DNA from 2 places in the Caballeronia jiangsuensis genome. Region 1 is predicted to be linked to the other one. Evidence: predicted binding sites of a transcription regulator. Region 1 holds the regulator's gene; the other holds the start of a gene.
The links. Region 1 encodes LexA, which represses DNA repair genes until DNA is damaged. Its sites were predicted from a motif close to ACTGTATNNNNATACAGT; they were not measured.
Positions count from the first base shown of each region.

Region 2: dinB (DNA polymerase IV) is a predicted target of LexA. The motif match lies at 6,563-6,580, and genes of this name have one in related genera.

Region 1 is NZ_JAQQDB010000034.1:33,367-48,839, reverse strand. It holds gene PQR08_RS28695 (universal stress protein) at 319-828, shown strand; gene PQR08_RS28690 (DUF2939 domain-containing protein) at 832-1,431, opposite strand; gene PQR08_RS28685 (hypothetical protein) at 1,521-1,847, opposite strand; gene lexA (transcriptional repressor LexA) at 2,064-2,741, opposite strand; gene PQR08_RS28675 (sulfate ABC transporter substrate-binding protein) at 3,001-4,035, shown strand; gene cysT (sulfate ABC transporter permease subunit CysT) at 4,128-5,033, shown strand; gene cysW (sulfate ABC transporter permease subunit CysW) at 4,934-5,938, shown strand; gene PQR08_RS28660 (sulfate/molybdate ABC transporter ATP-binding protein) at 5,955-7,025, shown strand; gene PQR08_RS28655 (CysB family HTH-type transcriptional regulator) at 7,061-7,987, shown strand; gene PQR08_RS28650 (asparaginase) at 8,019-9,011, shown strand; gene PQR08_RS28645 (2-hydroxy-3-oxopropionate reductase) at 9,824-10,729, opposite strand; gene hyi (hydroxypyruvate isomerase) at 10,757-11,557, opposite strand; gene gcl (glyoxylate carboligase) at 11,630-13,405, opposite strand; gene PQR08_RS28630 (LysR family transcriptional regulator) at 13,578-14,531, shown strand; gene rpsF (30S ribosomal protein S6) at 14,653-15,024, shown strand; gene priB (primosomal replication protein N) at 15,070-15,369, shown strand; gene rpsR (30S ribosomal protein S18) at 15,372-15,473, shown strand, end outside.
Region 2 is NZ_JAQQDB010000020.1:34,060-49,532, forward strand. It holds gene PQR08_RS21420 (aldo/keto reductase) at 1-342, opposite strand, end outside; gene PQR08_RS21425 (LysR family transcriptional regulator) at 472-1,365, shown strand; gene PQR08_RS21430 (ABC transporter permease) at 1,373-2,251, opposite strand; gene PQR08_RS21435 (ABC transporter ATP-binding protein) at 2,248-3,072, opposite strand; gene PQR08_RS21440 (ABC transporter substrate-binding protein) at 3,177-4,199, opposite strand; gene PQR08_RS21445 (TauD/TfdA dioxygenase family protein) at 4,231-5,136, opposite strand; gene dinB (DNA polymerase IV) at 5,269-6,453, opposite strand; gene PQR08_RS21455 (hypothetical protein) at 6,620-6,985, opposite strand; gene PQR08_RS21460 (DUF3563 family protein) at 7,280-7,474, shown strand; gene PQR08_RS21465 (response regulator transcription factor) at 7,499-8,182, opposite strand; gene PQR08_RS21470 (ATP-binding protein) at 8,348-9,697, opposite strand; gene PQR08_RS21475 (MDR family MFS transporter) at 10,166-11,695, shown strand; gene PQR08_RS21480 (AAA family ATPase) at 11,706-12,458, shown strand; gene PQR08_RS21485 (hypothetical protein) at 12,465-12,686, opposite strand; gene PQR08_RS21490 (hypothetical protein) at 12,811-13,038, opposite strand; gene PQR08_RS21495 (alkaline phosphatase D family protein) at 13,218-15,026, opposite strand; gene PQR08_RS21500 (PAS domain-containing hybrid sensor histidine kinase/response regulator) at 15,344-15,473, shown strand, end outside.

The DNA of each region.
Region 1 (15,473 bases):
AAATCGCGTAGGGGAAATCCAGCGGGCTAGTGTAATCCATTGCACCAAGGCGATGCCTGGCGTGCAACCGCGTGCGGCGAGCGCGTGTCAAACCTGTGCGACGGGCGCTGAACCGGTTCCGGCCGAAAGTGCCAGAGGCTTGTCCGTCGGCGTGTTCGGAGTTCTGGCACGGTGCGAGCTAGCATGTTCGCGTCGGTAAGCGTTTTCCAGCGTTGTCACCCAAGGGGCGACGCACGATGATGAAGCAACGCCGCGGGTAAATCGCGCTTCGGGTCGCGTCGGGCGGGCGCGAAGGGCAAGTTGGCCAGGGAGGTCATGATGGAAAGCTACCGAAAAATCCTGCTCTGCTATGACGGCTCCAGAGAAGGTCGCAAGGCATTGCGGCAAGGCGCGAATCTCGCGCTGGATCTGAATGCCGAGACGCACGTCCTCGCGGTGGTGGATATGCGCTCGAGCATCGCGCAGAGCGCCGGACTGCTAACCGATATGGCCTGCGGACGCTTCGAAGAGGCCGCGCGCGACATTCTGCAGGAAGGCGTCGAGTGGCTCCGCGAACGCGGTCTTCAGGCGCAGGGACATTTCGCGTTCGGGCATCCGATCGACGAGATCGCCGCGCTTGCCGAAAGCCTTCAGGTCGATCTCGTGGTGGTCGGGCATCGTTGCCGCAATGGTCTCGCGCGCTGGTGGATGGGCGCGGGCAACACGCCCTTGCTCGACCGCGTGAAGTGCAGCATTCTCGTGGCCGTGTGTCAGGCGGGTGAATCGGCGGAAGCGGAAGACGAAGCGGCTTACGCGGCCAAGCCCGTCAAGGCCGAAGCCGGCGCCTGATCGTCAGCCATTGAGATCGACCGCGACGAGCTTCCATGACACGAGGCCGTAGCGGTGAAAGATCGCCGAGTAACGCGCATCTCCGGCGCCGTGCTGATAGGTGACGACGAACGTGTTCAGGCTTCGATAACCGGCGGTGGTCTGTGGCGGTTCCCTGGGCGCCTGCTGCGCGGCCGTGACGCCCGAGGCCGGCGCGTTCGACGGCGTTGCCGATGCACCGTTTCCGGCTTGCGGCGGTTGCTCGCCCGGATCGCCGCGCGGCGGAATGCCGTTCAGAATCGCCGCGACGCCGTCCGGTGTCGCATATGAATCGACGAGAGGACCGACGAGCGCCGCACCGATCATCGCCCCGATGATTGCGAGCGGATTGCCGCTCTTTTGAATATCGACGCGGCGCGTGAGCAGTGCGCCGACCTGTTCCTTGAGGCTCGCCCGCAGCGCGGGAAAATCGACGTACTGGTTGACGGTCTGCGCGTCGCGGGCATCGGCTGCGCGCTTCACGCGATTCAGCGCGATATAAGGTGACGCGTAAATAAAAGCGAGCGCCGCGACGAGAATCAGGACAACGAACGCGGTAGCGACAGAGCGGGTAGTGCGGGACATGCGACGACGAAGCCTCTTTGCAAAACGTGAATCCGGGATTGACCACGCCGGCGCGCGATAAATCCCGTGAATTCACGTTCCGCCCCGATTCAGGCGAGGATGCCGCCGGCGAGCCCCGCGTCTTCCTCCGCGATGCAACGGTCGATCATGCGCGACACTTCGTCGATCTTGCCCACCAGAATCACGCGCGATTGCCCGCGATAGACGCGCACCGGCGCGCGCTGTTCCGGCTCCGCGTGCACCGTGCTGCTCAGCGACACGCGCGCGAAAGCCGGCTGCCGGGAGGGCAGCGCGGGCATGTCGTCGAAGAGGTCGGGGGCGGTTTCGGCGTGCGGCGTGCCGCATGCGATCAGCGTGCGCAGATGGCGCAGGCGGCCAAACTGACGGAAGGGCAGCAGACGGGCAAAACGTTCCATGATGACTCTCCAGACGATAGGACGCACCGCGGCGCACCGCGCACGGCGGCCGTCATGCTTGTTGTGTTTGAGCCGCCTCGACTGAGCGTTAAAGCGGTTGGTGAGGCTATCTTGCGATGTCAATGGGACATTTCTTGTCCCATTCTTATCTCTTTCTGAACATGAGCGAACTATTTGCCCGCGCTTTTCGCTCCCCGCCCTTGCCGGGCGGAGACTTCAGAACTCGCCAGAACGAATCAGGCCAACCGCGATGCCTTCCAGCGCGAAATCGCCGCTGCCGGAGCGCACGAAAATGTTCTCGTAGTCCGGATTCTCGGCGATCAGCTCGACCCCGTCCGGACGACGCTTCCAGCGTTTGACCGTGACGTCGTCGCCCAGACGCGCGACGACGATCTGTCCGTCCTTCGCCTCGGTGCGCTTCTGCACGGCGAGCAGATCGCCGTCGAGAATGCCGGCGTCGCGCATCGACAGGCCGCGCACTTTCAGCAGATAGTCCGGCTTGCTGGAGAAGAGCGCGGGATCGCATGCGTAATGCTGCGAGATGTGTTCCTGCGCGAGGATCGGGCTACCTGCCGCGACGCGTCCGACGAGCGGCAGCGACAGTTGCATGATGCTCTGATGCGGCAGCGTGAACTGATGCGGCAGTTCCTCCGAGCGATCGATGCGCGAGGCGTCGCCGAGCAGCCGGATGCCGCGCGACGAGCCCGCCGCCAGTTCGATCACGCCCTTGCGCGCCAGCGCCCGCAAGTGCTCCTCGGCCGAATTCGCCGAGCTGAAACCGAGTTCCGCCGCGATCTCGGCGCGCGTCGGCGGAAAGCCCGTGCGGTCGATCGCGCGCTGGATCAGTTCGAAGACCTGCTGCTGCCGCGCGGTAAGTTTTGATGTCTTTGTCACAGGCTCTGGCCCCTGGGTGCACTGTATGGATGGACAGTTGACTGTATTTTTATACAGTATTTCGCGCTTTTCAAGCTTTACTTTAAGTTCGTCCGCCCGCCGCAGCCGAGGACGCGTTTCGCCGCCGCCGTCGCTTCTTCCACCCAGGAATATGCTTCTTAGCAGTTTTACGTATAAAAAAGTGAATAACGATTATTTCTAATCATATAGACGCCTCGATAGACTGATTCCGTCAATTCGATAAGACGGAGAACGGGGAATGCAAAGCATCAAACTGGGATTGGGCAAGGGCGCGCGGCGCGTGCTCGCGGCGGCAGCGCTGACGGCGGCGGGCGTCGGGCTGGCTGCGTCGGCGTTTGCGCAGACGTCGTTTCTGAACGTCTCCTACGACCCGACCCGCGAGCTGTATCAGGACTTCAATCAGGCGTTCGCGAAGAAGTGGAAGGCCGACACGGGCGAAACGGTCACTTTCAAGCAGTCGCACGGCGGCTCGGGCGGACAGGCGCGCGCGGTGCTCGACGGTCTGCAGGCCGATGTCGTCACGCTCGCGCTCGCCTACGACATCGATGCGCTCGCGTCCAAGGGACTCGTCAACGCGGACTGGCAGAAGCGTCTGCCGGACAACGCGTCGCCGTACACCTCGACGATCGTGTTCCTCGTGCGCAAGGGCAATCCGAAGCACATCAAGGACTGGGACGATCTGGCCAAGCCCGGCGTGTCGATCGTCACGCCGAATCCGAAGACTTCGGGCGGCGCGCGCTGGAACTATCTCGCGGCGTGGGCGTATGCGCAGCACAAGCCGGGCGGCAACGACCAGACCGCCAAGGACTTCGTGACGAAGCTCTACAAGAACGCCGGCGTGCTCGATTCCGGCGCGCGCGGCGCCACGACGAGCTTCGTGCAGCGCGGCCAGGGCGACGTGCTGATCGCGTGGGAGAACGAGGCGTTCCTCTCGGTGAAGGAATTCGGCACGGACAAGTTCGAGATCGTGGTGCCGTCGGTGAGCATTCTCGCGGAGCCGCCGGTCGCGGTGGTCGACAAGGTCGTCGACAAGCACGGTACGCGCAAGCTCGCCGACGCCTATCTCAAGTATCTATATAGCGACGAAGGACAGCAGATCGCCGCGCGCAATTTTTATCGGCCGCGTTCGGACAAGGTGCCCGCTGAACTCACGAAGCAGTTTCCGAAGCTGAAGCTCTACACCATCGACGACACGTTCGGCGGCTGGACGAAGGCGCAGAAGACGCATTTCGCGGACGGCGGCGTGTTCGATTCGATCTATCAGCCGCAGTAAGCGAAAGAGCGGGCGACGCGGCGCGTCAATGACGCCGCGCGCCCGAAGCAGCGACGCGCCCTACCCCGGCGCAAGAAAAGGATCAATCAAGGATGACGACCCTCACATTCAAGAAGCCGAGCGCGCTTCCCGGGTTCGGCCTGACGCTCGGCATCACGGTGGCGTACTTAAGCCTCGTGGTGCTGATTCCGCTTGCCGCCACCTTCGCGAAGACCGCGACGCTCGACTGGGCGCAGTTCGTGCGCGCGGTCACGTCGCCGCGCGTGCTCGCGTCCTATCGGCTCACGTTCAGTGCCGCGCTCGGCGGCGCGCTCATCAACGCGGTGTTCGGCTTTCTCGTCGCGTGGGTGCTCGTGCGCTACACGTTTCCGTTCAAGCGCATCGTCGATGCGATCGTCGATTTGCCGTTCGCGCTGCCGACCTCCGTCGCGGGCATCTCGCTCGCCGCGGTCTATGCGGGCAACGGCTGGATCGGGCAATATCTCGCGCCGCTCGGCATCAAGGTCGCGTTCACGCCGCTCGGCGTGCTCGTCGCGCTGACGTTCATCGGCTTGCCGTTCGTCGTGCGCACGGTGCAGCCGGTGCTCGAAGAGTTCGAGCGCGAGCAGGAAGAGGCCGCCGCGTGCCTCGGCGCGACGCGCTGGCTGACGTTTCGCCGCGTCGTGCTGCCTTCGGTGTTTCCCGCGCTCCTGACCGGTTTCGCGCTCGCGTTCGCGCGTGCGCTCGGCGAGTACGGCTCGGTGATTTTCATCGCGGGCAATGTGCCGATGAAATCCGAGATCACGTCGCTGCTCATCATCACAAAGCTCGAACAGTACGACTACGCCGGCGCGACCGCGCTTGCCGTCGTGATGCTGTGCGTGTCGTTCCTGATGCTGCTCTTCATCAACACGCTGCAATGGTTTCTCCAGCGGCGCACGAGCAAGACGGGCGCGGCGCCTGCCGTCGCGGCCGGGCCTTCGCTGCATGTCGGACATCCGGGCGGAGGTCAGGTATGAGCACGCCCGATAGCAAGGCGCTTCCGGTGCACGCCGCCGCACGCGTGCGCGCAAGCGGCCTCAATCCCGTCACCGAACCGCGCGCCGTGCGCTGGCTGCTGACGGGCATCGCGCTCGTGTTTCTTGCGCTCTTTCTCGTCGTGCCGCTCGTCGCGGTGTTCGTGCAGGCGTTCGCGAAGGGCATCGACTATTACTTCGAGTCGCTGAAGGATCCCGATGCGTGGTCCGCGATCAAGCTCACGCTGATCACCGCGGCGATCGCCGTGCCGCTGAACGTCGTGTTCGGGCTGGCCGCTTCGTGGGCGATCGCCAAGTTCGATTTTCGCGGCAAGGCGCTCCTGACCACGCTCATCGATTTGCCGTTTTCGGTTTCGCCCGTGATCTCCGGTCTCATCTACGTGCTGATTTTCGGCGCGCAAGGCTGGTTCGGTCCGTGGCTCGCCGCGCATGACGTGCAGATCATCTTCGCCGTGCCGGGCATCGTGCTCGCGACGATCTTCGTGACGTTCCCGTTCGTCGCGCGCGAGCTGATTCCGCTGATGCAGGCGCAGGGCAACGACGAAGAGGAAGCGGCGCACGTGCTCGGCGCATCGGGCTGGCAGATCTTCAGGCGCGTGACGCTGCCCAACGTGAAGTGGGGCCTGCTCTACGGCGTGATTCTCTGCAACGCGCGCGCGATGGGCGAGTTCGGCGCGGTATCGGTGGTGTCGGGCCATATCCGCGGCCAGACCGACACGATGCCGCTGCACGTCGAAATTCTCTACAACGAATACAACTTCTCGGCCGCGTTCGCGGTGGCGTCGCTGCTTGCGCTGCTCGCGCTCGTGACGCTCGCGCTCAAGCTCCTCGCGGAGCGGCGCATGTCGCAAGCCATCAGCGAAACCCGGACACCCGCACAGAATTGAAGAGGCCGACAACATCATGAGCATCAACGTTCGCAATCTGCAAAAACGCTTCGGCGATTTCACCGCGCTCGACAACGTCACGCTCGATTTTCCTGCGGGCGAACTCGTCGCGCTGCTCGGGCCTTCGGGCTGCGGCAAGACCACGCTCCTGCGGGTCATCGCGGGCCTCGAATTCGCCGATGCGGGCCAGGTCGTGCTGCATGGCGAAGACGTCGCGGCAGTCGGCGCGCGCGAGCGGCAGGTCGGCTTCGTGTTCCAGCACTACGCGCTCTTCAGGCACATGACGGTGTTCGAGAACGTCGCGTTCGGCCTGCGTGTGAAGCCGCGCCGCGAGCGTCCGAGCGAAGCCGTGATCCGCGAGAAGGTGCATGAACTGCTGAAACTCGTGCAGCTCGACTGGCTCGCCGAGCGTTTTCCGTCCGAACTGTCGGGCGGACAGCGGCAGCGCATCGCGCTGGCTCGCGCGCTCGCCGTCGAGCCGAAAGTGCTCCTGCTCGACGAGCCGTTCGGCGCGCTCGATGCCAAGGTGCGCAAGGAACTGCGCAGCTGGCTGCGCCGCCTGCACGACGATCTGCATATCTCGACGCTCTTCGTCACGCATGACCAGGAAGAGGCGCTCGAAGTGGCGGACCGCATTGTCGTGATGAATCATGGGCGGGTGGAGCAGGTGGGCAGTCCGCAAGACGTGTACGATCATCCGCAGACGTCGTTCGTGTACGAGTTTCTCGGCGCGGCGAACCGGCTGCAGGGCAATGTCGATGCCGGCGGCTTTGTCGTCGATGGCGCCGCGAGCCCGATCGCCGCGGAGGCGCATTTCAGGGGCCGGGCGCTCGCGTATGTGCGTCCGCACGATCTCGCGCTGTATCCCGCCGACGGCACGCATCGCGACGGCATCGTGGTCGGCGTGCGGCGCGTCGTGACGCTCGGCGGCTCGGTGCGTGTCGAGCTCGAAGGCAGCGCAGGCGGCGTGATCGAGGCGGAACTGGATCGCGAGGCATGGCGCGCGCTCAAGCTCGATGTCGGCGACGGCGTGACGGCCGTGCCGCGCGCGCTGCGCGTCTTTCCGGCGCCGTCGCCGGCGCAATGAGATAACAACATAAAAGGATCGCGGAGAGGTTTCACATGAATTTCCAGCAATTGCGCTTCGTGCGCGAGGCCGTGCGTCAGAACATGAATCTGACGGAGGTCGCCAACGTGCTCTACACGTCGCAGTCGGGCGTGTCGAAACAGATCAAGGATCTGGAGGACGAGCTCGGCGTCGATATCTTCATTCGCCGCGGCAAACGTCTCACGGGTCTCACCGAGCCGGGCAAGGAGGTGCATCAGCTGATCGAGCGCATGCTGCTCGACGCGGAGAACCTGCGGCGCGTGGCGCGCCAGTTCGCGGATCAGGACAACGGCCATCTCGTCGTCGCGACGACTCACACGCAGGCGCGTTACGCGTTGCCGAAGGTCATCCGCCAGTTCACCGAGGTGTTCCCGAAGGTGCATCTCGCGCTGCGCCAGGGCAGTCCGCAACAGATCGCGCAGATGATCATCAATGGCGAGGCGGATATCGGCATCTCGACCGAAGCGCTCGACCGTTATCCGGATATCGTCACGTTTCCGTGCTATTCGTGGCATCACACGGTCGTCGTGCCGAAGGGTCATCCGCTCGTCGGCCGCGAGAACATCACGCTCGAGCAGATCGCCGAATATCCGATCGTCACTTACGACCAGGACTTCACCGGCCGCTCGCACGTCGACCAGGCGTTCGCGAGCGCGGGCGCGATTCCCGATATCGTGCTCACCGCGATCGATGCCGACGTCATCAAGACGTATGTCGAGCTCGGCATGGGCATCGGCATCGTCGCGGCGATGGCCTACGACGCGAAGCGAGACACCGAGCTCGTCGCGCTCGATACGCAGCATCTGTTCGAGGCCAGCACGACGCGTGTCGGCTTGAGAAAGGGCGCGTTTTTGCGGGCGTATGCGTATCGATTGATCGAGATGTTCGCGCCGCAGCTCGAAGAAGCGCAGATCGCGGCCCAGCTTCGCGAAACGGCGTGATCCGCATGCCGGCTGATTTACAATCGCCGGCATGAATACTTCCTCTCTCCCTCGCATCGCCGTGCTGGCGACGGGCGGCACCATCGCCGGGTCCGCCGGTGACGCATCGAAGACGGCGGGCTACAAGGCGGGCGTCGTCGGCGTCGACAAATTGCTCGATGCCGTGCCGGCGCTCGGTTCAGTGGCGCGCATTCACGCCGAGCAGATCGCGAGCATCGACAGCAAGGACATGAGCGCCGCGCTGTGGGCCACACTCTCATCGCGCATCGACGAACTGCTCGCGCAGGACGATATCGATGGCGTGGTCGTCACGCATGGCACCGATACGCTCGAAGAAACCGCGTATCTGCTGCATCTCACGGTGAAGAGCGCGAAGCCTGTCGTGCTGACGGCGGCGATGCGCCCATCGACTGCGCTGTCCGCCGATGGCCCGCTCAATCTGCTGAACGCGGTGACGGTCGCGGCGTCGAGGGATGCGGCGGGCAAGGGCGTGCTCGTCGCGGTCAATAACCAGATTCACAGCGCGCGCGATGTCACCAAGACGAGCACTTACGCCGTCGATGCGTTTCGCTCGCCCGAGACCGGCGTGCTCGGTTTTGTGCAGGACGGGCGCGTCGAGTTTCAGCGTATGGTCGTGCGGCCGCATACCGTCGCGAGCGAGTTCTCCGTGACCGGTCAATGGCCGATGGTCGAGATCGTCGCGAGTTACGCGGATGCATCGCGGGTGATGGTCGATGCGCTTGTTGCGGCGGGAGTGCGGGGGATTGTTGTTGCGGGGACGGGCAATGGCTCGATGCATGCGACGCTTACGCAGGCGCTCGCCGATGCCGTTTCGCACGGCGTCGCGGTTGTGCGCGCGTCGCGCGTGGGGGCGGGGCATGTGATGCGCAACGGCGCCGCGAATGATGACGCCATCGGGAGCGTCAGTGCGGGGACGCTTAACCCTTATAAGGCGCGGGTTTTGTTGATGCTTGCTCTTGCTTCGGGAGTTGATGACTTGCAGCGCGTTTTTGATGTTTATTAGGGGTTTTTTTTTGTTTGCTTGGACTTCCATGAATGGCCTGATTTCTTGTCGGTCTATTAGCACCGCCCCTCCCCGGGGCGGGGGTCACTTTCTTTGCTGCTGCAAAGAAAGTAACCAAAGAAAGCAGCTCGTTTAAGCCCGCGGTCACACGCACGTTGGCCATGCTTGCCAGCCGCCCATGGCACTCGCCTAAGTGTCGCCCTCGAAGGCCCAATCGGGCTTGGCTCGCGCACGGTCTGCCGCCCGAGAGGTTTCAGCGCGCTGGTTCAGCACCAAAGAGCTTCGGCACAGCGCTACGCGCTGCCGTTGGGTATGCGAGGGAAACCGTCGAAGAAGAAGCGCACGCAAACCCGATTGACCCATCGGCCGCGAAGCGGGCTGGAGCTATTTGGTGCTGAACCAGTTTGTGGTGTGGTGCGATGTGACGGACCGTGCGCGAGCCAAGCCCGGTAAGTCCTTCGAGGGCGACACTTAGGCGAGTGCCATCGACGGCTGGCAAGCATGGCCAACGTGCGTGTGACCTCGGGCGGTGAGAAGCTGTTTCTTTGGTTACTTTCTTTGCAGCAGCAAAGAAAGTGACTGCCGCCCCGCACAGGGGCAGTGCTAATAAACCGACACGAAATCAGGCCATCCACAGAAAACCAAAAAAAGCAATCCGACGCGGACACCCGACGATAAACCGTCTGACCGACCAAGGCTTACCCGGCGCATCACCGGGTGCCGCTTCTCGGACCCCACTTTGTCGCCCTCAGCCCAGAGCGACATTTGTCCCGCGTGCCCATACGCGGGACGCCCCACGGTTCAGGTGCCGCTTACGCAGCCTTGGCTTGCGCCGGCTCGTCAGCCACCTGGAAGTTCGACATGATTTCGAGCGCACGCACGAGCGCCGAGTGATCCCACGCCTTGCCGCCGTTCGCGGCGCACACGCTGAACAGTTGCTGCGCGCTGGCCGTGTGGGGCAGGGCGAGGCCCATCTTGCGCGCGCCGTCGAGCGCGAGGTTCAAATCCTTCTGATGCAGCTCGATCCGGAAGCCCGGATTGAACGTGCGCTTCGTCATGCGCTCGCCATGCACTTCGAGAATGCGCGACGACGCGAAGCCGCCCATCAACGCACGACGCACGCGCTCCGGATCGGCGCCCGAACGAGCCGCGAACAGCAGCGCTTCCGCGACCGCCTCGATGTTCAGCGCGACGATGATCTGGTTCGCGACCTTGCAGGTCTGACCCGCGCCGTTGTCGCCGATGAGCGAGATGTTCTTGCCCATCAGTTCGAACAGCGGCTTCGCAATCTCGAACGACTTCTCGGGGCCGCCGACCATGATCGTGAGCGTCGCTTCGCGCGCGCCGACTTCGCCGCCGGAAACCGGCGCGTCGAGATAGTCGCAGCCGAGCGCGTTGATCTTCTTCGCGAACTCCTGCGTTTCCAGCGGAGCGATCGAGCTCATGTCGATCACGAGCTTGCCCTTCGTGAGACCCTTCGCGACGCCGTCATCGGCGAACAGCACATTGGCGACATCGGGCGTGTCGGGCACCATCGTGATGACGACCTCGCTTTCCTGCGCGACCGCCGAGGAATCCGCGACGACCTGCGTTTGCGCGCGGATATCGTCCGGCACCGGAAACTTGCCGTTCACGACGAGCTTGTGGCCGCCCTTGATGAGATTGCGCGCCATGTGCGCGCCCATGATGCCGAGGCCGATGAAACCGATCGTTGCCATACTTCGAGCTCCTCCTGTGTGTCTGGTTTAAGCGGTTGCGCCTTGCTTCACGCCGCCGATCGATTGAAGCCAGCCGAGGCCCGCTTCGGTGCCGTCGAGCGGCTTGTACTCGCAGCCGATCCAGCCTTGATAGCCGATCTCGTCGAGCAGACCGAACAGATACGCGTAGTTGATTTCGCCCGTGCCCGGCTCGTTGCGGCCAGGGTTGTCGGCGAGCTGGATATGCGCGATCTGCGGCAGGTTCTTCCGGATCGTCGCGGCGAGTTCGCCTTCCATGCGCTGCATGTGATAGATGTCGTACTGCAGGAACAGATTGTCCGAGCCGACCGCGCGGATCACATCCAGTCCTTCTTTCGAGCGGTTCAGCGCGAAGCCCGGAATGTCGTACGAATTGCACGGCTCGACCAGCAGCCTGATGCCTTCCTTCTTCAGCGCTTCCGCGGCAAAACGCAGATTCTCGATGATCGTCGTGCGCGCCTGTTCCGCCGATACGCCCGCCGTCGGAATGCCGACGAGGCAGTTCAGTTGCGGCACGTTCAGCGCCTTCGCATATTCGATCGCGCGCGGCACGCCTTCGCGGAACTCCGCGACGCGATCCGGCAGGCAGGCGATGCCGCGCTCGCCCGCTTCCCAGTTGCCCGCGGGCAGGTTGTGCAGCACGATCCGCAGGTCGTTGTCCTTCAGGCGCTTCTGGATATCGCTGATCGAGAACGCGTAAGGGAACAGGAACTCGACCGCCTTGAAACCCGCGTTCGCGGCCGCGGCAAAGCGGTCGAGGAACGGGACTTCGTTGAACAGCATGGTCAAATTCGCGGCAAATTTCGGCATTGTTCTTTCCTGATGGTCGGTCAGTGAATGTTCGCCGCGCATTCGCTCGATCGAACGCGCGGCGGCGAAGCTTCAGTCGAGCGGCGTGACGGCGGTCGGCGCATCGGCCTTGGTTTCGGCGAGCTCTTCGAACTCGTTGATCGCGTCGATCTCGGTGCCCATCGCGATGTTGGTCACGCGCTCGAGAATCATCTCGACCACGACCGGCACCTGATGTTCGGCGGCCAGCGCCTGCGCACGCTTCAGCGCGGGTGCAATGTCTTCCGGCTTGTGCACGCGCAGCGCCTTGCAGCCGAGGCCTTCGGCGACAGCGACGTGGTCCACGCCATAGCCTTCGAGTTCAGGCGCGTTGATGTTGTCGAACGCGAGCTGCACGCAGTAGTCCATGTCGAAGCCGCGTTGCGCCTGACGGATCAGACCGAGATACGAGTTGTTCACGACCACATGCACGTAGGGCAGCTTGAATTGCGCGCCCACCGCGAGCTCTTCGATCATGAACTGGAAGTCGTAGTCGCCCGAAAGCGCGACGATCTTGCGTTGCGGGTCAGCCGCACGCACGCCGAGCGCGGCGGGAATCGTCCAGCCGAGCGGGCCGGCCTGGCCGCAGTTGATCCAGTTGCGCGCCTTGAACACGTGCAGGAACTGCGCGCCCGCGATCTGCGACAGACCGATCGTCGTGACGAAGCAGGTGTCGCGGTCGAACGCGAGGTTCATCTCTTCGTAGACGCGCTGCGGCTTCATCGGCACGTTGTCGAAGTGCGTCTTGCGCAGCATCGTGCGCTTGCGCTGCTGGCAGTCCGCGACCCACGCGCCGCGATCCTTCAGCTTGCCGGCGGCCTTCCATTCCTTCGCCACTTCCACGAACAGTTCGAGCGCGGCCTTCGCATCCGACACGATGCCGAGGTCCGGTCCGAACACGCGGCCGATCTGCGTCGGCTCGATATCCACGTGCACGAACTTACGGCCCTTGGTGTACACCTCGACGCTGCCGGTATGGCGATTCGCCCAGCGGTTGCCGATGCCGAGCACGAAGTCCGAGGCGAGCATCGTCGCGTTGCCGTAGCGGTGCGACGTTTGCAAGCCGACCATGCCCGCCATCAGCGGATGATCGTCGGGGATCGCGCCCCAGGACATGAGCGTCGGAATCACGGGCACGCCGAGCGTTTCCGCGAACTGCACGAGCAGATCTTCCGCCGCCGCGTTCAGCACGCCGCCGCCCGAGACGATCAACGGCTTTTCGGCGTCGTTGAGCATCGTCAGCGCCTTTTCGATCTGCGCGCGCGTCGCTTTCGGCTTGTAGACCGGCAGCGGCTCGTACGTGTCGATGTCGAATTCGATTTCGGCGAGTTGCACGTCGATCGGCAAGTCGACCAGCACCGGACCCGGACGGCCCGAGCGCATCAGATGGAATGCCTGCTGGAACACGCGCGGCACGAGCGCCGGCTCGCGCACGGTGACGGCCCACTTCGTGACCGGCTTGGCGATCGATTCGATATCGACGGCCTGGAAGTCTTCCTTGTACAAACGCGCGCGCGGCGCCTGGCCGGTGATCGCGAGAATGGGGATCGAATCCGCCTGGGCCGAGTAGAGGCCGGTGATCATGTCCGTGCCCGCCGGGCCCGACGTGCCGATGCAAACGCCGATGTTGCCGGGCGCGGCGCGGGTATAACCTTCGGCCATGTGCGATGCGCCCTCGACGTGGCGCGCGAGCACGTGGCTGATGCCGCCCGACTTCTTCATCGCCGAGTAGAACGGGTTGATCGCTGCGCCCGGCACGCCGAACGCGGTATCGATTCCTTCTTTTTCCAGCACGAGGACGGCTGCGTCGACGGCTCTCATCTTGGGCATGGTTGTCTCCTTCCTGGGGGTCTCTATCCGAAATGGCTGTCTGCATTCAAGCAGGGTTCCGTTGCACTTTAAGTCTGTGAAAAAGGTTTGATAAGATCAGCCGCAGTCGCTTTTTCCCAAACAAAAAGTATCGAATGCCCGTTCCGCGCGGTCGGGCGGCTGGAGACGAGAGATGGACCGCTTCAAGCAGATAGAAACTTTCGTGCGCGTGGCCGAAGCCGGCAGCCTGGCGGCGGCGGCGCTGGAGGAGGGCGTTTCGCCGGTGATTCTCGGCAGGCGAATCGACGCGCTCGAGAAGCGCCTCGGCGTGAAGCTGATGTACCGTTCGACGAGGCGGCTCGTCGTGAGTGAAGAGGGCGCGGCGTTTCTGGACCGCTGCAAGAATCTGCTGCTGGAATGGGATCAGGCGGAAAACGAGCTCGCGGCGGGACGGCGCGCGGTCGGCGGGCATCTGATCGTGTCGGCGCCGGCGGCGTTCGGGCGCATGCATGTCGCGCCGCACGCGCCCGCATTCGTCGCCGACAAACCCGAACTGCAGATGTCGTTCAATCTGACCGACCGCGTCGTCGATCTGGTGCGCGAGGGCTATGACCTGTCGATTCGCATCGGCGGCGCGGTCGATCCGAATTTTGTCGCCGTGAAGCTCGCGGGCAACCGGCGCGTGGTGTGCGGCACGCCCGCCTATTTCAGGAAGCACGGCCGGCCGAAAGCGCTCGAAGACCTGCCGAATCACAACTGCCTCGCGTTCAATCTCCAAGGCGGGCAGAATCGCGGCTGGTATTTCCGGCGTAACGGCAAGGTCGTGACGGTTCGCGTCACCGGGACGCTCGATTGCAACGATGGCGAATTGCTGCATCGCTGGGCGTCGGAGGGACTGGGGCTCGGCTGGCGCTCGACCTGGGAAATCCAGCGGCAACTGGAATCGGGCGAACTCGAAACCGTCCTCGACGAATTCGAATTGCCCGATTACGACATCCTCGCGGTCTATCCGCAACAGCGCTACGTACCGGCGCGTGTGCGCTATTTCATTGATTATCTTAAGGAAATCTATGCGCAACCCGGTTACTGGAGCCGTCGGCTGACGCTTCCGGGCGAGCCGCAGACGGCGCCCGCGCAGGCGTCGTAACTACTTGAAAACGCGTTCGAAATCGTATTTGCGCAGCCGCATGTAAAAAGCTATAATCTTTGGCTTCTCACTTGCCGCACCGGTCCGACGCCCGGGTGGCTTATATCCACAAGGAGTGAATATGCGTCATTACGAAATCGTCTTCATCGTGCATCCCGATCAGAGCGAGCAAGTGCCCGCCATGATCGAGCGCTACAAGGGCACGATCACGTCGCACGGTGGTCAGATCCACCGCATCGAGGACTGGGGCCGTCGCCAACTGGCCTACATGATCGAGAAACTCGCGAAGGCTCACTACGTCTGCATGAACATCGAATGCGACCAGGCCACGCTCGAAGAACTGGAACACGCGTTCAAGTTCAACGACGCCGTTCTGCGTCACCTCATCGTCAAGATGAAGAAGGCCGAAACCGGCCCGTCGCCGATGATGAAGGAAGTGCAGCGCGAAGAAGCCAAGAAGGCGGCTAGCCAGCCGTCGGAAGCGCAGGCTTAAGGACAGTTCAATACTGTCAAGCCACCAGGGAACAGAAGCCATCTCGTGAACCGGCTGCAACTGACAGCAAGCGTTGTGGAACGCGAACCGGTGCGGTACACGCCCGCCGGCATCCCGATCGCAAGCTGCACGTTGCAACACCGCGCGGAAGTCGTCGAAGCGGGCATCGCCCGTCAGATCGAACTGACACTGCAGGCGGTCGCGGCCGGAGAAGCGAGCGGCAGGCTGGAAAGCTGTCCGATGGGCGTCGAAGCACGCTTCACCGGATTTCTGGCCAAAAAGAGCCGTAACGCGCGAACCCTGGTGTTTCACATCACAGAATTGCAGGACATTGGAAAGGACTAATCATGCCCCGCCCGACTGGTAAGAAATTCGACAAGCGTCGTCAGCAACAAAACCCGCTCTTCAAGCGCAAGAAGTTCTGCCGTTTCACGGCAGCCGGTGTCGAG
Region 2 (15,473 bases), on a different contig from region 1:
CAACGTGTAGGCGAGTGAATTCTTCACGGCGACGGGGCGTCCGTCGAACGCGATGAAATTGCCCGCCGGATCGCGCATGCCGCCGAACTTGACGCTGAGAATCGCGGAATCGCGGCGCGAAGGCGGCGCGCTCTTCAACGCCTCGCCGATCAGCATCTCGTTGTGGCCCATGCCGTAGAAATCGCCGGTATCGAGCAGCGTCACGCCCGCTTCGAGCGCCGCGTGAATCGTCGCGATGCTCTCCGCGCGATCCGATGGCCCGTACATGCCCGACATGCCCATGCATCCGAGCCCGATGGCCGACGATTGCGGTCCGGTCTTGCCGAGTCTGCGTTGTTCCATGTTCGTTCTCTCCTCTAGGACGTGCCCCGGAAATGCGGGCGATGGAGAGGATTATGGGAGCAAATCACGCGTGCGATAATCCGCCTCAATGCGAATGGGCTGTGCGCCCTGGCGAACAATGAGCGAATCATGAGCGAACCCGATCTGTCGGACCTTCACGCGTTTCTGGCCGTCGCCCGCTCGCGCGGCTTCCGGCAGGCGGCGCTGTTGCGCGGTGTGTCGGCGTCGTCGTTGAGCGAGGCGATCCGCAGGCTCGAAACGCGGCTGGGCGTGCGCCTTTTAAATCGCACGACGCGCAGCGTCACGCCGACCGAAGCAGGCGAGCGGCTGATCGAACGGCTCGCGCCCGCCTTCGCGGAAATCGCGGGCGCGCTCGATGCCGTCAACGGCTTTCGCGACAGCCCGACCGGCACGCTGCGCCTGAACGTGCCGAGAATCGTCTCGCGCGAAATCCTGCCGCCCATCGTCGCGCGCTTTCTCACGGCGCATCCAGGCATCAAGCTTGAAATCAGCGCAATCGATATGTTCATCGACGTGCTCGCCGCCGGTTTCGATGCGGGCATTCGCTACGACGAGCGCATCGAGCGCGACATGATCGCGGTGCCTATCGGGCCGCGCACGCAGCGCTTCGTCGCGGTTGCCGCGCCGTCCTATCTAGCCGCGCACGGCGAGCCTAAGCATCCGCGCGATCTGGTGAATCACGCGTGCATCGGGCATCGCTTCGACAGCGGCGTGCTTGCGGTATGGGAATTCGTGCGCGGCAAGGAAATGATACGCATCGCGCCGGACGGTCCGCTCGTCACGTCGTCGATCGAGATCAGCAAGAGCGCGGCCATCGCCGGACTGGGTCTCGTCTATACGTTCGACGAGTTCGTGCGCGAGGCCATCGACAGCGGCGCACTCGTGCCGGTGCTCAAGCCGTGGTGGCAGAGCTTCACCGGCCCGCGCCTTTACTATCCGAGCCGCGCGCACATGCCGGGGCCGCTGCGCGCGTTCATCGACTTCATTCGCGACGAAGATTGATCGAAGCTTATTGCTGCACGCCCCAGCGACGCACCGTCACGCGCTCGAAGGTATCGAACACGAGATGCTCGACCGCGAGGCCGATCACGATGACCGCGGCAAGTCCCGCGAACACGCGATCCGTATAAAGCTCGTTGCGATTCTGGAAGATGTACCAGCCGAGGCCGCCCTTGCCCGAGCTCGCGCCGAACACGAGTTCCGCCGCGATCAGCGTGCGCCACGCGAATGCCCAGCCAACACGCAGTCCCGCGAGAATCGACGGCATCGCGGCGGGCACGAGAATCAGCATCACATGACGCATGCCGGTGAGGCCATAGTTGCGGCCCGTCATGCGCAAGGTCGAAGGCACCGCCTGGAAGCCGGCATAGGTGTTGAGCGCGAGCGGCCACAACACCGAATGCACGAGCACGAAGAGCAGGCTTCCCGTGCCGAGGCCGAACCACAGCAACGCGAGCGGCAATAGTGCGATGGACGGCAGCGGATTGAACATCGCGGTGAGCATCGAAAGGATGTCGCGGCCGATGCGCGTCGATACCGCGAGCGACGTCAGCAGGAACGCGAGCGCCGCGCCGAGCGCATAGCCGCGCAGCAATACCGACATCGAAATGCCGACCTTCTCGATCAGCTCGCCCGATGCGATGCCTTGCACGAACGCGATGAAGGTAGCGCTGAAGGTCGGCAGCAGGAGATCGTTATCGACGGCGCGCGCGGCGATTTCCCATAGCGCGATCAACACGAGCGCGATGATCGACTTGCGCAGCCATGTGCGATCCGCGAGCCGCTTCGAAAGCGGCAGCGGCGTTTCATGTTCGATACCGGCGGGCGCGGCGGGCGTGACTTCGTATTCGGGCCGAACGGGCGGCGCGATCAGATGCGGCGTGCTCAAAGCGCTGCCTCCTCTTCGAACAGCAGACGATGAATGCGCGCGACGCTCTGTTGAAACTCTCCGCGGCCCATGCTTTCCTGCGTGTATTGATGACTGTTCAGTTCGGCGCGCACGCGGCCCGGATGCGGCGTCAACAGCAGAATGCGATTGCCGACGATGAGCGCTTCCTCGATCGAATGCGTGACGAACAACAAGGTGAAGCGCTCGTCGCTCCACAGGCGCAAAAGCTCTTCCTGCATGCGTCGGCGCGTGAGTGCGTCGAGCGCGGCGAAGGGCTCATCCATCAGGAGCACGCGCGGCTGCATCGCGAGCGCGCGCGCAATCGCGACGCGCTGCTTCATGCCGCCCGAAAGCGTGTGCGGATAGGCATCGGCGAATTTGGCGAGGCCGACCTTGTCGAGATAATGAAGCGCGCGCTCACGTGCTTCGGCGCGTCCGAGCTTGCGCGCGACACGCAACGGAAAGGCCACGTTTTGCAGGACCGTCTTCCACGGCGGCAACTGATCGAATTCCTGGAACACGACGATACGATCCGCGCCCGGTCCGCGCACGCGCTCGCCGCCGATTTCGATGCTGCCCGCGACCGGCTCGATGAAACCGGCGACGGCCTTGAGCAAGGTCGATTTACCGCAGCCCGACGGCCCGAGCAGCACGAAGCGATCCGCGCCGTACACGTCGAAGCTGACATCGTGCGTCGCGCGCACGAGCCGTTCGGGCGTACGGTATTCGAGCGTCACGTTCTTCGCGCTGAGAAGCTTGCCACTCGTGGAAGCCTGACGATCGGCTTCGTGTGAGTAAAGCGCCTGGGGATTGGCGGCCATGATCTGTCTGCTGGATTGCAAACGACCAAGATACCGGCGCGCGCCTGTCACGCGAACCAATCAATGCGCATATCGAATTCGCGCTCGCCGATAAGCGCGTTCGTTCAGCTTCCGTCCTTCGTCGCCGGATCGCTGAAGAAGTAGTCCTGCCACGACTTCGGTTCGTTCCTGATCGCGCCGACGCGATGCATGAACTGCGCGAGCGCAAACGTGTTTTGCGGCGCGACCTTGAATTGCACCGACGGGTCCTTGATCACCTTGATGAGCAGATCGCGGTCGATCTTCGCGTTGTTCACACGCAGATAGATATCGGCGGCCTCGTCGGGATGCTGCGTGATGTAGCGCGCGGCATCGGCGAGACCGGCGACGAACGCGCGATACGTCTTCGGATTCTCGTTGCGGAATTTTTCGGTCGCGTAGAGCACGGTCGCGGAACTCGGGCCGCCGAGCACATCGTATGAATTGAGCACGATATGCGCTTTCGGATTGCCCGCGAGTTCCTGCTGCTGAAACGGCGGATTGCCGAAGTGCGCGTTGATCTCCGTGCCGCCCGCGATGACCGCCGCGGTCGCATCGGGATGCGGCACGGCCTGCGTGAGCTTGTCGAGGCGATCGAATTGCTTGTCGCCCCATTGCTTCGCCGCCGCGTATTGCAGGATGCGCGACTGCACCGACACGCCGACCGCCGGCACCGCGATGCGGTCCTTGTCGGTGAAATCGGCGATGGTCTTCACGCGCGGATCGTTCGATACGAGGTAATACGGAAAATTGCCGAGCGACGCGACGCCCTTCACGTTCTGCCTTCCGTGCGTACGATCCCAGATCGTCAGCAAGGGACCGACGCCCGCCGCCGCGATATCGACCGAGCCGGACAGGAGCGCGTCGTTCACGCTCGATCCGCCCGACAGCTTCGCCCAGTCGACCTTGATATCGAGACCTTCCTTCTTGCCTTCCTGCTCGATGAACTTCTGATCGCGCGCGACATTGAGCAGCAGATACACGACGCCGAATTGCTCGGCGATGCGCAAGGTGCCCTCGGCATGAACGCTCGCCGACGTGATGCCGAGCGAAACCGCGAGCGCGGCGACGAAGGCGCGCAGCGCGCCCTTCCCTGATCGAGAATGCATCGAAAACCCCGTAAATCAAGCGATATTGTGTTTAGAAAGGCGCGTCGCCTTCGATGGTCGTGCGATACAGCTTGCGGCGCTGATCGTCCGGCGTGCCTGCCGCGAGATGCATGACCGAGCGGTTATCCCAGAACACCATGTCGCGCTCGCGCCATTGATGGCGATAGATGAACCCGGGCTGCGTGCTGTGCGCGAACAGTTCCGCGAGCAGGGCGCGGCTTTCGTCTTCGGGCACGCCGATCACGCGCGTCGTGAAATGCTCGCTGACGAAGAGCGCGCGGCCTCCGGTTTCCGGATGCGTGCGCACGATCGGATGCGTGACCGGCTTGACCTGCGCGATCTGCTCCGCCGAAAGATTGGGCCGCCACGGACTGCGCTGTTGCAGCTCGGCGTATTTGGCGAGATAGGTGTGCTCGGCCGAACGGCCTTCGATCGCATCGCGCAGATGCGCAGGCAGCGCGTCCCACGCGAGATGCTGATTCGCGAAGAGCGTGTCGCCGCCGAGCGCGGGTAATTCCTGCGCATGCAGCAGCGAGCCGAGACTGGGCTTCTCTTTGTATGAGAGATCCGAATGCCAGAAATGGCCCGCATCGCCGAGGCCGATCGGCTTGCCGTTCTCGACGATGTTCGAGACGATCAGCACTTCCGGATGCCCCGCGAGCCCGAACTGATGAAGCACGTGAATCTGCAAGGGGCCGAAGCGCTTGCTGAACGCGACCTGCTCGTCGGGCGTGATGCGCTGATCGCGAAACACCAGCACGTGATGATCCAGATGCGCGCGGTGAATGCGCGCGAAATCGGCATTCGACAAGGGCTTCGACAGATCGAGCCCGATCACTTCGGCGCCGAGCGGCGCGTCGAATTTGCGAATCTCGATGGTTTGATCGGCGGCTTCGCCGGATATGGCAAGTGAAGCGGGAGCAGTCTGAATCGTCACGGTCGAATCGATAACTTCGGGGAAGCTATCAATCTAACGCGCGGCGATTCAGCCGGCAACGAAGGATGCGAGCTTTCGTTATGCGCCGGTGCGATAAAGCCTTGTCAGAAGCGATACGACACGCCGATCTGCTCAGTCGCTGCCGGCGTCGAACGGCAATTCGACCTGCACCGGCTCGACGAAACCGCTTTCATCGCGCCCTGCGAGCGCACTGACGCGCACGCCGAGCAGCCTGATCCGGCGATCGAGCACGATGCGCTTCAGGCACTCGGTCGCGGCGCGGCGAATCTCGACGGGATCGGCGGTCGCGACGGGCACGGTCAGATCGCGCGTCACGGTGCGGAAATCGTCGAAGCGCAGCTTGATGCCCACCGTGCGCCCGACATAGCCTTTGCGCTGCAAATCTTCGGCGACGCGCGTGCACAGACCCGTGAACTCCGCCGAGAGCGTCGCGCGATCCTGTTTCGGATGGAAGTCGCGCTCGAACGTGGTCTCGCGGCTCATCGACTTGGGCGTCGAGCTCACGACCACGGGCCGCTCGTCCTGGCCCTGCGCGATGCGCGCGAGCCACGCGGCATACGTGCCGCCGAAGTGCGTTTGCAGGAATCCGGGATCGGCGGCGGCGATATCGCCCACGGTCACGATGCCGAGCGCCGCGAGCTTTTCGCTCGCCTTCGGGCCGATGCCGTTCACCTTGCGCGCGGCGAGCGGCCAGATGCGCGTGGGCAGGTCGTCCATGGTGAGGATGGTGAGGCCGTCCGGCTTGTCGAGCTCGGAGCCTATCTTCGCGAGCAGCTTGTTCGGCGCGATGCAGATCGAGCACGTAAGGCCGGTCGCGTCGTGCACGGCGTCCTTCATCCGCTGGCCGATATCGGCCGGCTCACCGGGGAGATCGCTGACGTCGATATAAATCTCGTCGATGCCGCGATTCTCGATCTGCGTCGTGAACGTCGCGACAGCCGCCTTGAACAGCCGCGAGTAATGGCGATACGACTCGAAATCGGTCGGCAGGAGGATCGCGTCGGGCGCGAGCTGGGCGGCCTTCATCATGCCCATCGCGGAAAAGACGCCGAACTTGCGCGCCTCGTAAGTGGACGTGGTCACGACGCCGCGCCCCGCGTAGTCGCGCAGACGCCTGAATCGGCGCGAGCCGTCGGCAAGCGTTTCCGGCGTGGCGCTGCGGCCGCCGCCGACCACGACCGGCATGCCGCGCAGTTCCGGATAGCGCAGGAGTTCGACCGACGCGAAGAACGCATCCATGTCGAGATGCGCGATGCGGCGCGGTGCGGGTGCGTTTGCGGGAGACGGCGTGTCCATCGCGGCGATCAGAGTGTCGCCGCGCGGCGAGACGCGCTCAAAGCGAAATCGACAGGAACGAACGCACCGAACATGCTGAGGCAGTGCCGCCAGGCAATAAAAATGGCTTACTGTACATCCATACAGTAATTCGCGCTAGAGCCTGCCAGTGCGTGCGATTGCCGGCTCATTCCGGCGTGCGCTTTTCAGCCAGTGCGCGGCGGCAATCGTCGAACACCTGCCGCACGACATCCGATTGATAGTTGAGGTCTTCACTGTCGAGGATTTCCTCGACGGCTTCGCGCGCCCAGTCCGCTTCGAGCATGGCGCAATGCTGCGTGGCGATCTCGCGTGCGATGGCGGCGAGCTTCGCGACCGTGAGCCAGTCGGCGAGCCGCTGATGCCGGTCGAGCCATTTGTGCGCGGCCTGCACGTGAAACGAGGCGGCCGGCCAGTCGCCGTTCAGGTAATACGCGCCGAGACTGCCGCACGTGAGCCAGCAGAGCAACTCGACGCGGTCGCGGGCACTGAGGATACGAGACACATCGTTCATGGCGGCCTTCACGAGAGACGATCGACGAACGCGAATCACGCACGGCGTCTCGCATGGAAACCCGCACGTCACCCCTATAAAAGCACGATAGCACGGGATGGTGCGGCGCGGCAGTGCCTGCCCGCAGTGCGATCCGATTCACGGTGCGTTGGCGAACGCTTCGTCATGCGAAGAGCGGATTCGCGCATGAGAAGACGCTCGACCGGGCTCTCATTCCTTTCTAATTCGCGGGGCATAACCTGCTTTCCGTCGGCCCCACTCTTACCGGCCTTCTTTCAACGACGGGAGCACATCATGTTTGAACGTCTTTCGCAGTCCATCGACACCCTCTTCTCCATCCGCACGACGGACGATCTCCGCGATGCCTATCTCGCGTCGTCGAACGATCTCGCCGATCTCGAACGCCGCATGCGCCAGGTCGAAACGCAGGATCACGACTACAGCATGTACTTCTGCGGCGCGCTCGGGCGACATCACGATCAGCCATGAGCCGCGCCGCTCATGCAACGTGCGCTACTTGGCTTCCTCACGGCCCGCCTGCCCGAGCATCACGGTCCAGCCGAGGCCGCGCACATTGCGGATCACGCCCGCGCCGAACTTCTTGCGCACCGAATGGATCAGCACGTCGACCGCGTTGCTCTCCACTTCCTTGCCCCAGCCGTAAAGGCGGTCTTCCAGTTGATCGCGCGAGAAGATCGTGCCCGGGCGTTCCAGCAGCGCGTGCATCAGCGCGAATTCACGCGCGGAGAGCACGCCCGAAGTCTCGCCGCAAGTGAGCGTGCGCTGATCGAGATTGAGGCAGATGGAATCGTCGCCAAGGCGCGAGACCGCGTAGCCCGCCTTGCGCCGCAGCACCGCGCGGATGCGCGCGAGCAGTTCGGGCATGTTGAAGGGCTTGAGCAGATAGTCGTCGGCGCCGAGATCGAGGCCCTGAACGCGTGTGTCGACATCGTCGCGCGCGGTGAGGATCAGCACCGGCGTCGCATTGCCGGCCGTGCGCGCCTGCCGCAACAACTCGATGCCCGTCATGCCCGGCAGGCCGAGATCGAGCAGCACCACGGTGTATTCGGCGGCGTCGAGCGCCTCGCGGCCCGCGTTGCCGTCGCGGACCCAGTCGACGGCGTAGTCCGCGTCCTTGAGCGCACGCATGAGGCTCGTGCCGATCTGCACGTCGTCTTCGATCAGGAGAATTCGCATGTTCCACCTCGCGCGTCGCGAGAATGGCGCGCGCCACGCGCCCGGAATGCGGCCGAAGGATATGAAACGCACGACCGGTCTTTTCGATTCTTTTCCGATCGATGACGATCACTTCGCGCCACGCAGCGAATGCATTGTAATCGGCGCAAAAGCGCGCGCAAATCCTTATGTGTTTAATGCCGGCACGGCGGCGTTCTCGCTGACTTCCTCGACAGGAAAGCCGATCGAAGCGACGATGCCCGAGTGCCCGTCGGCGCGATTTTTGAGCGTGACGTCGCCGCCGTAGCGCGCGGCGATCGCCGTCACGATGGACAGGCCGAGGCCGCTGCCCTCCACGTCCGGGTTCGCACGGAAGAAGCGGTCGAACACGCGCGGCAGCAGTGCTTCGTCGATGCCCGGGCCGTCATCGACCACATCGATCCACACCATGTCGCCGTCACGCCGCATGCGCAGGTCGATGGTGCCGCCGTCCGGCGTATAGCGCACCGCGTTCGACACGAGATTCTTCACCGCCATGCCGATGTCCGTCTCCACCGCGCGCACGTGCGCATTCACCATTTCCTCCGCGCCGATGTCCATACCGCGCGCGATGGCGATCGGCAGCACGTCGGCGACGGCGTCGGTCACCACTTCCGAGAGATCCACGCGTGCAAGCGGCGCGCCGTTCACCGGCGCATCGGCGCGCGCGAGCCGCAACAGTTGCGCGATGAGCTTGCCGCTGCGCGCGATGCCCTTGCGCAGTTCCTGAAAGCGCTCCTGATTGCCGGCGACGATATGCGGCGCGAGATTGTCGGCCTGAAGCTGAAGCGCGGTGAGCGGCGTGCGCAGCTCGTGCGCGGCGTCGGCGATGAACTTGCGCTCCTTTTCGATCGATGTCGCGAGGCGCTCGATCATCGTGTTGATCGAATGGATGAAAGGCTCGATCTCCGTGGGCACGCCGACCGTCGGCAGCGGTTGCAGATGACCCATGTCGATGGCCTGCACCTCCGCGCCGAGTTCGTTCAGCTGACGCAGCGAGCGCCGCACGATGAGCGCGACCGCGATCCACACGAGCGGCAGCAGGACGGCGATCGGCCAGAGCGTTTGCGTCGCGGCTTCCTGCGTGATCTCGCGGCGCACGGACGAACGTTGCGCGACCTGAATCGTCATGGTCGGCTCCTGGCGCGTGAAGATGCGCCAGTGCTCGTCGTTGACGTCGACGCCGGAAAAGCCCGGCTGCGCGTCACGCGGAAAATGCAGCGACGGGTCGGTGGTGCGGAACGGCACATCCTCGCCGGGCTTCCACACGACGGCGACCACGTCGCGCTCGTCCTGCGTGCCGCGTGAGGGATTCTTCGGCAGGCTTTCGGCGAGTCCCTCGCGCAGACGGGCCGCCACCTGTTCGAGCCGCATGTCGAGCAGCGCGCTCATGCCGGTCTGGCTCAACTGATACGAACTCACGCCCTGCACGACGCCGATCACGCTCACGAGCAGCCCGAGCGCGACGACGAGTTGATTCTTCAGTGATTTGATCATTCGGGTCCGCCGCTTCGGAAAGGAACGGGGCGATTCAACAGTCCGTTCGATTTTAGGCGACATTGCCGGAGATTTCGGTCTGAAAGACGACATGTGCGTGACCGTTGCGTCTTGAGCGCGCAGAAGAAAAAAGGCGTCGGTCCGATGACGGCCGACGCCAGGGGCTGAGGAGAGTCGAGAAACGTGGAGCGGGCCGCGAAGTGCCGGGGAAGCGCGCCGCCCGTCCACGTAAAGAAGCGTAAGCGCGAAGAATTAGCGTTGAATGAGCGCGCCGCGCGCTTCGTCGAGCAGCGATTCCCGTGGCGGGATAACATTGCATCCGGCGCTTATTCATCGGCGACATTGCTTCGGCTGCAAGGATTCCGCAAGCCTGAGCGTCGCCGCCGCATCTCCATCTTTCGAGCATGGCCCGCTTGCGCGCATCGTTCTTCGATCCGCGCGGCGCGCGATATGCCATTCCATCACCGCATGTCACAGACCAGAAAAACCGTTCGTCCCCTCGTCATTGCAGCGGTCATGGCCTCGATGGCCATGGTCGCGATCGAAGCCACCATCGTCTCGACTGCGATGCCGCAAATCGCGACGCAGCTCGGCGGCCTCAATCTCTATAGCTGGGTGTTCTCGTCGTTCCTGCTCACGCAGACGGCGCTCACGGTGGTGTTCGGCAAGCTCGCGGACCTGTACGGCCGCAAGCCGGCGATCCTCGCGGGCATCGCGATCTTTCTGATCGGTTCGGTGCTCGCGGGTTTCGCCTGGTCGATGCCCGCGATGATCGTGTTCCGGCTGATCCAGGGCGTCGGCGCGGGGGCGATCCTGCCGGTCGCGCTGACGGTGGTCGGCGATCTCTATCCGGCGCGCGAGCGCGGCAAGGTGCAGGGCTATCTCGCGAGCGTCTGGGCCGTGTCCGCCGTGCTCGGCCCGATGGTCGGCGGCCTTCTGATCCGCCAGTTCTCGTGGGCGTGGATTTTCTGGATCAACGTGCCGATCGGCATTCTGGCCGCCCTGCTCTTCATCCTGTTCCTTCACGAGGAAAAGCGCCACGGCCGCCCGGCGATCGACTTCGCGGGCGCATTCTTCTTCACGACGGCCGTCGCCGCGCTGATGATGACGCTCACCGATGCCGGCCACGCGGGCAATGCACGCGTGGCCACCGAGATCGCCGTGCTGGTGCTCGCCAGCGTGTGCTTCGTGGTTCAGGAGCGCCGCGCCGCCGATCCGATGATCTCGTTCGGCCTGTGGTCGCATCGGCCGATCGCGGCGAGCAACGTCGCGACCCTGCTCGCCGGCATGGCGATGATGGGCCTCACCACGTTCCTGCCGATGTACGTGCAGGGCGTGATGCATCGCACGCCGGTGGAAGCGGGCCTCGCGCTCACGATGATGATGATCGGCTGGCCGAGCGGCGCGACCTTCACGTCGCGCTCGTTCAGCCGCATCGGGTTGCGGCGTCTCCTGATGATCGGCCCGGTGTTCATTCCGCTCGGCGCGCTGCCGTTCGTGCTGCTCGGTCCGCAATCGAGCCCGGTCTGGGCGGGCGTCGGCTCGGCGGTGCTGGGCTTCGGCATGGGCATCACGAGCGTGTCGTGTCTCATCCTGATTCAGGAAATCGTGCAGCCGCACGAACGCGGCAGCGCGACCGCATCGAACCTGTTCTCGCGCAATCTCGGCAACACGCTCGGCGCGGCCGTGTTCGGCGCGGTGCAGAACTACGGCCTCATCCATACGGACGGACTGCCGCCCGTGCACGCGGATCAGTTGAAGCAACTGCTTTCGTCCGTGCCCGGCGACTTTACGGCCAACAACGAGATCCGTCTCGTGCTGCATCACTCGCTGCATCTGACGTTCACGGCGATGTTCGTGACCGCGCTCGGCACCGTCGTCGCGATGCTGTTCATGCCGAAGATCGAGATCGGACGCGCGAAGGAAACGGTCGAGAAAGTCGGCGCGGACGGCGCGTCGAATGCCGCGAAAAACGCCGCGAATCAAGCCTTCCACTAGACGCGCGGCGATGCTCTCGACCCAGTTCATCAGCCGCATCACGCTGCTGCGCGACAAGGCGCCTCCGTTCGACGCCTATCCGTTTTCGCTGCCCGCCGTGCGCGCGCTCGACACTCTGGAGCCGCATCGGAAGGTCACGTTTCTCGTCGGCGAAAACGGCTCGGGCAAATCGACGCTGCTGGAGGCGATCGCTGCCTCGATGGGCTTCAATCCCGAGGGCGGCACGAAGAACTTTCGCTTCGGCACGCGCGCGTCGCATGCGCCGCTGCATGAATATCTGCGCATCGCTAAGGGATTCAAACGGCCGCGCGATGGCTTCTTTCTGCGCGCGGAAAGCTTCTTCAACGTGGCGACGGAAATCGAACAGCTCGACGACGAACCCGGCTTCGGCCCGCCTATCATTTCGTCATACGGCGGCAAGTCGCTGCACGAGCAATCGCACGGCGAGTCGTTTCTCACGCTGTTGATGGAGCGCTTCGGCGGACAAGGGCTTTATCTGCTCGACGAACCCGAGGCCGCGCTGTCGCCGCAACGCCAGCTCGCCGCACTCGCGCGCATTCACGATCTCGTCAACGACGATTCGCAGTTCATCATCGCCACGCATTCGCCGATTCTCATGGCTTACCCCGACGCGTGGATCTATCAGTTCACCGCGAACGGCATCGAGCGCGTCGCCTATGAAGACACCGAGCACTTCAAGGTGACGCGCGCGTTTCTCGCGAATCCCGAACGCATGTTGCGCACGCTGCTCGGCGAGCGCTGAGCGTCTTCAGTCCTGCGACTGAAGCAGCGGGCTTTCGTGCTTCACCGTTGCGACGCTCGCGCTTGCTGGCTGGCTGTCGCTCGCCAGCGTTTCCGTATCGGCGAGATAGCGCGACAACAGCGCGTTGTCGTCCATGTAGTACGTCATGGGGCCGTGGCCGCGCGCAAGCGCATAGCATCCGGCGATCAGCGCCGCAACGAGGACGATGCCGATGAGTCTTCCTGTCATGGTAGTGCTCCCGAGGGTTTCCAAGATTCACTTCATGGGCCCATTCACACTGCCTGCCACAGGCTCGACCCACGAGCGCGTCCCGCCGGCGTGACCGGCAGGACGCGAAGTCATGCAATCGCACTCAGTCCTGCGCTTGCATTAGGGGGGTGTCCTGCTTCGATTTATCGACGCTCGCATCGTTGCTTTGCTGCGCGTCCTGCGCGATGGTCTGCATGTTCATGCCTTGCTGCGACATGGGCGCGCCGTCCATCGGCGAGTAGTACGGCGCGGGTCCATAGCCGCTCGCCATTGCATAGGAAGCGCCCGCGAGCGCCGCGACGAAGATGATGCCTTTGAGATTGCCGGTCATGATAGTGCTCCTGAGGGTTTCACATGGTCACTTCAATCGGCCTCATTGCACTGCCTGCCAGCAAACGACCTTCTGAAATGTCCACGCAGTCTACGTGCGCGGACAGGCGTTGAAATCCCCTCAAAAGCAAGGATAGGAATGGATGGATCGATGCCTTATGTATGGAGCGCGTTGCGTATTCAGATGTTGTCCTCGACGGCGACGGATACCGCACCCGCATTGATCGTCAGTCGCGTGCGCTTTTGCAGCGGACTCTGCGGCGCGGTGCCGTCGGCGTTGAGGAACTTCACCTTGTTGAAGATCGCGATGAACTGCGTAGGCGTGACCGTCGCCGATGCATAGCCGATGCCATCGTGATCCGCGTACAGCATGTCCGGATTGTTCTGGCGGATGAAGCTGTCGAACAGCGCGGAAGAACTGATCAGCGAAGCGAGCGGCATGCCCGCCGAATACGTCTTCACGTCCTCGAAGAAGGGCTGGCTGCTGATGCCCGCCGACATCAGATCGATCATCACCGGCGTGCCCTTCGCGGGATCGGGCACGTCGCGCACGATGCCCGCCTGGAACGCGTGCAGATCGCCCGTGATCGCGACAAGGTTCGTGATGTTCTGCGTCTTCACGAACGACATCAGATCCGCCTTGTGCGACGGATAGCCGTCCCACGCATCGCAGTCGAGCACGAACACGACGTTGTCGGGCACCGGCGCGATCGACGTGAGATCGAGCCACAGGCGGTTCATCATCACTTCGTTGCCCCACACTTTCCATATGGACGTGGATGCCTTCAGCGTGTCCTTCCACCATTGCGTCTGCGCGGGACCGAAGATCGACGGCACGCGTCCGAGCCGCTGCGTATCGGCTGCCTCGAACTGCGCGAGCACTGGCTGCGGCACGAAATAGCGCGAGCCGACGAGATCGTTGCCGTTGACCGGATCGTGCCCGAGCGCCTGCGCGATCGCCGCTTCGCTGACGACGTGATCGTCGCGATAAAGCCGCTCGTCGGTCATCACGAGATGCATCAGCGAGCCGAAGTGGAAGTCGCGATAGATGCGGATGTTGTCGTAGGCCGCGTTGTTGAGATCGAACGACACGTCGCCCCAGTCGACGGGCAGATACTCCGCCCACGCCTGATTCGCATTGCGGCGGCGCGCGGTCTGTTGCAGGTTCGCGTTCGTGTAGGTCTGATGATCCTGCCAGCAGTCGTCGGAGAACTCGTGATCGTCCCAGATCGCGATGACCGGAAAACGCGCATGCACGTTCTGCAGGCGCGCGTCGCCCCGGTACGTGCGATACAGCGTGCGGTAGTCGTCGAGCGTATTCGCGTAGGTGCCGCCGCTCGGCAGCGTGATCGCCGGATGCGCGGGCTCCACGGTGCCGGGTTGCGCGGCAAAGCCCGCCTCGTAGATGTAATCGCCGAGATGCACGACGAAGTCGAGATCGGTTTCCGCGGCCAGGAGCGACATCGCCTGCCAGTGATTCGCGCTCCAGTTCTGGCACACGAACCATGCGAAGCGCAGTTGCGGGATCGCTTCGTTCGCGGCGGGCGCGGTGCGCGTCGTGCCCGTTACGCTGACGTCGCTGCCCGCGACGAAACGGTAGTAGTACGTCGTCTTCGCGGTGAGGCCCGTGACCTTGGTTCGCACCGTGAAGTCGTAATCCGTCACGGCGCTCAACGGCACGCTGGCGACGAGCTGCGCGAAGTTTTGCTGCGCGGACACTTGCAGCGTCAGCGCGACGGGTGACGGCGATGCCGCCGCGTTGCTCCCGTTCGCGACGCAACGGGTCCAGAATACCGCCGAGACGTCACGCGGATCGCCGCTCGCGACGCCTTGCGGGAACGCGAACGCGCCCGCCGGCGGCGGCGTGGAACCGCCGCTTCCAGGATTGCCGCCGTCGTCGTGATCGCCGGAATGGCAGGCCGCGAGCGTGCCGGTGGCGGCCGCGACGGTATAGAACGTGGACAGCGAGAGGAAGCGGCGACGGTCCATGAGAGCCTCCGTTTGCAGACGTCGATGCGGTGCACGACAGACGGGAGTTCGCTGGATGCGTCGAGCGGGCAATCCGACGGATGAGCGAGGCTCTCTTTCGGATATGAAATGATTAAAGCTATAAACCACGCCGCGCACTGTCAAGGGACGTTTCCGTGACGGCGCCACTGGCGACCGCTTGTTACAAAGGTATCGGTGCGCGACGCCATCAGCGGGTAAACTGTGTGGACGGCTTTGTCCAGCAGACGTCCACCCTCGTGCGTCAGCCAGGCCGAACCGCGATCCATCACTTCACCGCTGCGCTGACGACCCTAACCATGACCAGATCGAGATCAGCCGTCCCGGAGCTCGGCGTCGCAGGCCCGGCTTCGATCGAGCACGCGCTGAGCGACTCGCAGTATCACGCGCTCGTCGATGCGATCGAAGACTGCGCGATTTTCATGCTCG